One region of the Rhodococcus sp. JCM 9793 genome, then DNA from elsewhere that is predicted to be linked to it. Evidence: riboswitches for the same ligand, from Rfam matches in the RefSeq annotation. Region 1 holds a riboswitch; the other holds the start of a gene.

What was found. A riboswitch is a leader RNA that binds a small molecule or an ion and turns the genes downstream of it on or off. The one in region 1 is predicted to bind cobalamin.
Region 2: another riboswitch for cobalamin. It lies ahead of ACZ46K_RS02855 (FecCD family ABC transporter permease); the one in region 1 lies ahead of ACZ46K_RS11865 (VWA domain-containing protein).

The regions. Positions count from the first base shown of each region.
Region 1 is NZ_AP043721.1:2,103,681-2,108,091, reverse strand. It holds gene ACZ46K_RS11875 (cobalt-precorrin-4/precorrin-4 C(11)-methyltransferase) at 1-720, opposite strand, end outside; gene cbiE (precorrin-6y C5,15-methyltransferase (decarboxylating) subunit CbiE) at 717-1,916, opposite strand; cobalamin riboswitch at 1,973-2,164, shown strand; gene ACZ46K_RS11865 (VWA domain-containing protein) at 2,199-4,106, shown strand; gene cobO (cob(I)yrinic acid a,c-diamide adenosyltransferase) at 4,106-4,411, shown strand, end outside.
Region 2 is NZ_AP043721.1:154,860-159,270, reverse strand. It holds gene ACZ46K_RS02870 (hypothetical protein) at 1-471, opposite strand, end outside; gene ACZ46K_RS02865 (metal-dependent hydrolase) at 471-1,406, opposite strand; partial or broken gene ACZ46K_RS02860 (TetR/AcrR family transcriptional regulator) at 1,582-2,199, shown strand; cobalamin riboswitch at 2,225-2,403, shown strand; gene ACZ46K_RS02855 (FecCD family ABC transporter permease) at 2,559-3,641, shown strand; gene ACZ46K_RS02850 (ABC transporter ATP-binding protein) at 3,641-4,411, shown strand, end outside.

The DNA.
Region 1 (4,411 bases):
TGAACACGCCACGTCGGGCGTGCCCCGGACTCCGAGGGCACGCCCGACGAGGATCACCGCGGTGTGCTTCAACTCCGCGACCTCGACCTGGTCTGCGATGTCGGCGAGCGTGCCGCGCAGCACGATCTGATTCGGACGTGACGCGAACGCCACCACCGCCGCCGGACAGTCCGAACCGTAGGTCTCGGCGAGTTCGGCGGCGAGCACGCGAATCCGGGTGATCGCCAGATGCAGCACCAGGCTCGCCCGGATACCTGCGACCCGCGCGAGTGCTTCGGTGTCGGGCATCGACGTCGACCGCGCCTGCGTGCGGGTGAGCACGACGGTCTGCACGAGTTCCGGCACGGTCAGTTCCGTGCCGAGCGTCGCCGCCGCGGCCGCGTAGGCCGGGACCCCGGGCGTGACATCCCATGCAACACTTTCGGCGTCGAGGCGCCGGGTCTGCTCGGTCAGCGCCGAATACAGCGACGGATCGCCGGAGCACAACCGCACCGCGTCGAGTCCGCGACGGTCGGCGTCGACGAGGTGCGCGGTGATCTGATCGAGGTCGAGATGCTGGGTGTCGATCAGTTCGGCGTCGCCCTTGCAGTGCGCAAGAATCTCGGCGTCGAGATAGGTGCCCGCGTACAGCACGACCGGAGCGCCGCGGAGCAGGTTGACGGCGCGCAGCGTCAACAGGTCTGCGGCGCCTGGGCCTGATCCCACGAAATGTACTGTCATTTTTCGCCTTTCACGACATTCCATTGCACCACCGGTCGCAGCGACTGCCAGCCGGTGAATGTTCCTATCGATGAGGCCTGTTCGACGGACAACCGTGACAGCTCACCTCCGCACTTCTTCCACCACTGCACCAACACGGCCTCGGTCTCGAGCGTCACCGAATGCACGACGAGACGACCGCCCGGCCGCAACGCCTGCCAGCAGGTCTCGAGTACTCCGTCCCTGCTTCCACCGCCTCCCACGAAGATCGCGTCGGGGACGTCGAGCCCGGCCAGCGCAGCGGGCGCACCACCGTTCACGATCCGCAGTGACGGCACACCCAGGTGGGCGGCGTTGCGCGCGATCGCGTCGGCGCGTGCCGGGTCCTTCTCGATCGCGATGGTGCGGCAACGCGGATCGGTGCGGGCCCACTCGATACCGACTGATCCGGCACCGGCTCCCACGTCCCACAGCAGTTGCCCGGGTTGCGGCGCAAGTGCACACACCGCGGCAGCCCGGATCTGTCGCTTGCTGAGCTGACCGTCGTTCTCGAAGCATTCGTCCGGGAGTCCCGGCGTCGTGGACAAGCCTTCCGCGCCGACGCAGTGGATGCACAGGAGACTGAGCTGCGGAGCCGTGATCTCCACGAGGTCTGCTGCAGCGCCGTCGATTCGATCCTCTTCACCGCCCAGGTTACCGAGCACCGTCACCGCCGCATCGGCGAACCCCTCCCCCACGAGCAGCCGCGCGATCTCCGGAAGGCTCGACGAGTTCGAGGTCAGGACGATCAGCCGGCGGCCTCGTGTCAGGTAGCGGCGCAGCGCGTCGACGTCGCGGCCGACGAGGGTGACGGTGTCGCATTCCTCGGCTGCCCACCCCATGCGGGCCCGGGCGAGTGCCACGGACGACACCGCGGGGATCACCTCGACTGCGTCGCTGCCCAGACGACGGATCAGGGTCGAGCCGATGCCCGATACCAAGGGGTCGCCGGATGCAAGCGCCACGATCCTGCCGCGGTGCCGTGCCAGCAGGTCGTCGAGACCGCTGAGCAGCGGGGACGGCCACGGCTCGCGGACCGCGTCGGTCGGCGGGATCATCGCGAGGTGCCGTTCGCCGCCGAGCAGTACGTCGGCGGCAAGCACGTGCTCGCGGCCGGTCGCCGGCATGCTGTTCCAGCCGTCGGCGCCGACTCCGACGACGGTGATCCGTGAACCCATGGCCGTGAACACTAACCCGTGGCCCGGGAGACGGGCGGGTGTGGATAGACTCGGCCACGGCAAGACACATCGAAGGTGCCCTTCACAGGGATAATCGGGAAGCCGGTGAGAATCCGGCACAGGCCCGCTGCGGTAACCCGGGAGTCGTCGATCATGCGCGTGAGCGCAGCCACCGGAGAATTCCGGGAAGGCGATCGCACGACGCTCGACCGGGAAGTCCGAAGACCGGCCTTCGATCGGTTGCCGAAGTGGACATCCCAGCGGGAGCCTGTGGAGGTTGGAGTGCTCGTGTATCCGTTCAGCGCTGTCGTCGGTTCCGACGACCTGGCGCTGGCCCTGACTCTGTGCGCAGTGTCGCCGTCGATCGGCGGAGTGCTGGTGCGGGGCGAGAAGGGCACCGCCAAATCGACCATGGTACGCGCGCAAGCAGCGCTGTTGCCGCAGGTCGCGGAGGTCGAGGGCTGCCGGTTCGCGTGCGATCCGTCCTCCCCCGACCCGCACTGCCCCGACGGCCCACATCCGCCCGACACCCCGTCGCACATCCGACCGGCACGGCTCGTTGAGTTTCCCGTCGGCGCGAGCGAAGACCGCGTCACCGGATCCCTGCACCTGGGCAAGGCCCTGTCTGCTCGCACCGCCGAGTACGAACCCGGGCTGCTCGCGCTCGCCCATCGCGGCGTGTTGTACGTCGACGAAGTGAACCTGCTGCACGACCACCTCGTCGATCTGCTGCTCGACGCCGCCGCCATGGGTCGATCGACTGTCGAGCGCGACGGGGTGTCCGTCAGCCACTCCGCCTCGTTCGTCCTGGTGGGCACCATGAATCCGGAGGAAGGAGAGCTCCGTCCGCAGCTCCTCGACCGGTTCGGGCTCGCCGTCGACATCGCAGCCCCCCGCGACCCGCAGTTGCGCGTCGAAATCGTGCGTCGCCGAATGGCATTCGACGCGAATCCTGAATCGTTCGTCGCGCAGTGGGCCGAGACCGAGCAGGATTTGTCGCGGCGGATCGCCGCGGCGCGAGAACGCGTGTCGACGGTGCGCCTGGGCGACGCTGCCCTGGTGTCGATCGCCGAGATCTGCGCGGCGTTCGACGTCGACGGGATGCGCGCCGATCTGGTCACCGCCAAGACCGCGGTCGCGCACGCGGCGTGGGCCGGTCGCGACGAGGTGACCCGCGAGGACGTGGCCGTGGCCGCGAAACTCGCGTTGCCGCATCGGCGACGCCGCAACCCGTTCGACAATCCCGACACCGACGATGATCTGCTCGACGAATTGCTGAACCGGCCCGATACACAGTCGGACCCCGACCCCGATACACAGTCGGACCCCGACGACGACCCCGACGACGATCCGGACGGTGGCGGCGCACCCGACCCCGCGGACTCGCTGTCCGGGTCGAGTGACAGCGCCCCGACCTCGGTGGATGCTCCCGCTGATCCGTACCGGGCACGACTGTTCTCCATCGACCGCACCGGCCGCGGTGTCGCGGGTCGCCGATCGAAGGCGGCGACCACGATCGGGCGCACCGTCGGCGATCGTGCGGGCGATACAGGCCCGATCCACCTACCTGCCACCATCCGCGCCAGCGCCCTCGGTTCGGACGGGTGGCAGGTGCGACGCAAGGTCGTCGAGGGCAGGGAGGCGAATCTCGTGCTGCTGTGCGTCGACGCATCCGGCTCCATGGCCGCGAAGAAGCGGATGACGCAGGTCAAGACCGCGATCCTGTCGCTGCTGCTCGATGCGTACCGCCGCCGCGACACGGTCGGGCTCGTGACGTTCCGCGGCGACAGCGCGACCGTCGCGCTGCCACCGACCAACTCGGTCGATGTCGCGGCCGCACGCCTGCGTGAGCTCCCGGCCGGCGGCCGAACCCCCCTTGCGGAGGGCCTGGCCGAGGCCGCCGAGACCCTCCGCCGGCATCGGTTGCGCGACCCGGACCGGCGGGCGCTGCTCATCGTCGTCACCGACGGGCGCGCGACCTCGGGTACCGACGCGGTCGCCCGCTCGTTCGAGGCCGCCGATGTCCTCGCCGGCCGGGGAGTCGCAGCGGTGGTGGTCGATTCCGAGACCGGTCGCTTCCGGATGGGACTCGCGGCGCAGCTCGCCGACCGACTCGGCGCCGAATATGTGCAGGTGGGCGAGGTTCATGCCGATGCCCTCACTTCGATCGTGCGTGGAAGGGCAGCCTGATGCCGAAGGGACAACCCGAGGTCGTACCGAACGACGGGCTCACCACCCGCCAGCGCCGCAACCGGCCGCTGCTGATGGTCAATACGGGCGACGGCAAGGGCAAATCCACCGCCGCGTTCGGGTTGGCGTTGCGCGGCTGGAATCAGGGCTGGTCGGTCGCGGTGTTCCAGTTCGTCAAGTCCGCGAAATGGCGCCTCGGTGAGCAGACGGCGTTCGAAACCCTCGGTGAACTGCACGACGAGCGCGGCACGGGCGGCGCCATCGAGTGGCACAAGATGGGCTCGGGCTGGTCGTGGTCGCGCAAG
Region 2 (4,411 bases), 1.9 Mb from region 1:
GAATCCCACGCACACTGCGCCGAGGAACACGCCGTACCTGCGGAACACGCCGAGCATCCGCACGATCTCGAACGACAGCGTAGCGAGCAGTGGATAGATCGCCACGATGTAGAGGGGCAGTCTGCCCCACATGAATTCGACCGTGAACACATTGTGCGCGAACATCGTGTCGACGTGCTGTTCGATTCCGAATGCGGCCGGGAAGTACAGGGGTGGCTCGATGATGAACAGATACGCGCACGCGCCGAACCACAGCACCAGATTGGTGGGATCACCGTGTCGGCGCAGTCGGAGAACGGCGTACGCGAGGGCAAGAACAGCGCCGACGACGATGGTCAGTTCGAGGACGGGGAGCGTCCAATTCTCCAAGGCCAGAGGATTGCGGAACTCGAGGAGCCCACCGGCCTCGTCGCAGGAGAAACCGAGCCTCGTCGCGAGGTCGTCGAAGGTGGGCGAACACAGATCCGACATCAATTGACCCCCGGTGCAGCGGTTTCCGCGGTGTACCACTTGGTGACGTCGTAGCCGGCGTCGAAGCGCTCGAACCACACGCCGGCCAGCTCGGGCAGGTCCTCGTGTTCGGGGTTGTGCTTCGGCATCTGGCTACGGATGATGCCCCGCAGTGCGACGAGCTGCTCCTTGAGTCCGAGGTCGTCGAAGGCTCGCGGCATCGGCCCGGAATTCGCGGCCTGCAGGCCCGGAATGAGCTCGAGCAGCTTCTGCTTACGGCGATACGACGCGAACATCGACAGAGCGTCGATCTTGCGGTCTTCGATGGGGACGTGCTTGTTGAAGCCCGCGCACGCGATCCGAATGACGTCGAGTACGTGCTTGAACACCGAGGCCGCCACGCGCATGCGGTAGACGTCGCTACCTACGACGGAGTCGAAGATGATCAGTGCGGAGCTGCGGTGCTCGACCTCTTCGACGAAGTGCCAGATGAACAGGGAGGCAACGCGGTCGTCGCCGGGGCGGAACAGCGACGCGTCGTTGTCGAGCATGAGCTTGAAGACGGGGGTGAAGGTCGCTTCGAGGTCTGCGGTGTAGGCCAGTCGGTACTTCAGCGACGTCTCGGCGGTGAGCTTGTCGTAGGCGCCGATCACCTCGTCGAGGGTTTCCTGGAGGCCCGGGTACCTCTTGATCAGGGCGCGGACGTGCTGGCGATGCGCGGTGGAATGCTGTCCTTCCTGGCGCATGAACGCGTCGGCTTCCTCGGCGACCGTGTCGTCGGCGAACTGCGGCTTCGCCTCGGTGATCATCTGGACGATCATCTTCTCGAATCCGACGGCGAGGAACGAGACGGCGTTGGCCATGCTCGAGAACCCGGGGTTCGCGGGATTCCACAGGAACGGCACGTCGTAGTCCTCGAATGCGAAACGCATCTTGCGGACGTGCAGGTTTGTCATGTCACACCTCGTTCTCGGGTTTGTCCGATGTAGTCAGGGCAGGTGGGGCCTGCAATCGGGCTTTATCATACGTACTTGAAGAGATATGTATGATGACTTTCGTGGAGATGTCCCGGCATACCCACTCCGAGATTGGGTTGCGTGATAATGTCGGCCCCTCATTTCAGGAGGCGGTGTGGCACGTAGGCGAGGGTGGGGCGGGAGTCCGCCCGACAGCGACGAAGAAGCAACTCGGCGCATCGTCGACACCGCGGTCGATCTCATCGCGCGGACCGGCGCGGCGATCAGCATCGCTGAGGTTGCAGAATCATTGGGCGTGATCCGGCAGACGGTCTACCGGTATTTCCCCAGCTCGGATGCGCTGATGACGGCGGCGGCAATCGCGTCGGTCGCCGGATTCCTCGACCGCCTTGCCGACCACGTCGCAGGAGTCGTCGACCCCGTCGACGCGACCGTCGAAGCCGTCGTCTTCACCCTCGCGGAGGTACGCCGCACGCCGCACCTCGGTCTCCTGCTGTCGAACTCGTATGCGAACGTCCACCCCGAGAATATGACGTCCGACGAGGCGCAGGCTTTCGGCATGACGATGATCAGGCGGTTCGACGTCGAGTGGGAGCGATACGGATACGGCGACGCCGCACTCAACGAACTGGTCGAATTTCTCCTGCGGACGATGCAGTCGTTCTTCGTCTCGCCGGGTAATCCACTGCGCACCGACGACGAGATGCGCCGGTACTTGCGTCGCTGGGTGGGTACGGCGGTGGCTGCGCAGTCCGGTGAAGCGGATGATCCGGGCGAATCGACACCTCGCGACTGTGCTAGGTTCACCACGAGCCAGACGCATCCGTATGCAAGGGAATCCGGTGAGACTCCGGAACTGTCGCGCAGCGGTGAAGGTGACTGACAGGGCACGTGCCACTGGACCGGAAACGGTCTGGGAAGGCGCACTGTCGGGTTGATCCTGAGTCCGAAAACCTGCTGGCTCGCCGAATTGCAGACGCGGGCCTCGCGATTGGGCCCCCGATACGAGAGACCGAGCGATGCGTGCCCAGGCCAGCGGCCCAACCATTCCCCTTCGTGTGCACAGACACCTTCGGGCGAAGACCCTTGTACCCCGACCGGGTGGGGAGCTGGAGTCGCCGGGTCGCTGACATGCTCGATGTCGCAAAACCGCGCCGGCGAACCACGAAGCCGCTTGCACAAAAACGAATTCCGGCGAGCCCGCTCCTGGCCGCACTTGTCATAGCGGTTGTCATCAGCGCTTTCCTTTCGCTGACTCTCGGGTCGGAACCGATACCGCTGTCGGCCACATGGGATGTGGTGCGTGCCCGTTTCACCGGGAGTGTCGGACCGGACCCGGTGTACGACACGATCATTTGGAACCTGCGAGCTCCCCGCATCTTGATGGCGCTCATCGTGGGTGCGGGCCTGGCCATGGCCGGCGCCACGATGCAGACCTTGGTGAGAAACCCGCTCGCGGATCCGTACCTTCTGGGAATCTCGGCCGGAGCCGGTGTCGGGGCGACCCTGGTCATCATGTTCGGAGTGCTTGCTTCGCTGGGTATCTGGGCGCTGTCGCTGGGCGCACTGATCGGTGCGATGGTCGCGGGTGCTGCCGTCTTCGGCGTCTCGATGGCGCAAGGGGGTCTGACTCCGCTACGTCTGATCCTCACCGGTGTCGTCATGGCCTCGGCGTTCTCCTCGGTGTCCAGTTTCCTGGTGTTCTTCAGTGACGACCGGGATTCGGTTCGGTCGGTCCTCTACTGGATGCTCGGAAGCGTCGCGGGATCGATGTGGGAGCAGATTCTGCCTGCACTGATCGTCGTGGCCGTGTCTGCCGGCATTCTTTTCGCCCTCCATTCCTGGCTGGATGCGCTGTCGAGCGGACCGGATGTCGCCCGCGCTCTCGGTGTTCCCGTGCGTGGCCTCCGGCTCGGGCTCTTCGCGTTGTCGTCGGTGCTGGTCGGAGTGCTCGTCGCAGTGTCCGGAGGAATCGGGTTCGTCGGCCTGATCATGCCCCACCTCGCCAGGATCTTGGTGGGTGCACGTCACCGCGTCGTCCTTCCGGTGGCGGCGCTCGGCGGCGCACTGTTCCTCTTGTGGATCGACGTTGCGGCCCGAGTGCTGTTGAGTCCGGAGGAACTTCCCCTGGGCGTGATGACAGGTCTCGTCGGGGCCCCGGTGTTCCTGTTCCTGCTCGGGCGGCGTCACTACAGCTTCTCGGATGGTGCCTGATGCATCTTCGGGCGCGTAATGTGCGCTGTCGGATCGCAGGGTCGGACATCCTTTCCGATATCGACCTCGACTTGACCCGCGGATCCATGGTCGCGCTGGTGGGGGTCAACGGAAGCGGGAAGTCGACGCTGCTTCGTACCCTCGCCGGACTCCGTGCACCCGCAGAGGGAACGGTCGAAATCGACGGCAAGGATCTGTACTCGCTGCCGCTCCGTGTGCGAGCGAGGGCGATCGCCTATGTCGGTCAGGAGGAGACTCCGCCGCAGGACCTTCTGCTCGGGGAAATGGTTGCCATGGGCCGAATTCCACACCGTCCGCCCTGGTCGCTGGGCGAGGAATCCGATCGCGCGGTCACGCTCCGGGCCTTGGACACCGTGGAACTGGCACACGCAGTCGACCGACGCTGCGATCAACTGTCGGGCGGTGAACGTCGTCGCGCCATGCTTGCTCGCGGCCTCGCGCAGGAATCGGGACTGCTGATCCTGGACGAGCCGACCAATCATCTCGACATCCGCCACCAGTTCCACCTCCTCGATACGCTGCGCGGTCTCGGATGCACAGTGATCGCGGCGATGCACGATCTCACTTCGGCCGCGTCGTATTTCGACCGGGTCGCAGTACTCCACGACGGCGCCCTCGACACCTTCGCCGACGCGGCCGACGCCCTGTCCCCGGATACGGTGAAGCGCGTCTTTTCCGTACCCGCAACACAACTCACCGATCCTGCGACCGGACGCGCGCACCTCGTGCTCGGCTCGGATTCTGCAGGA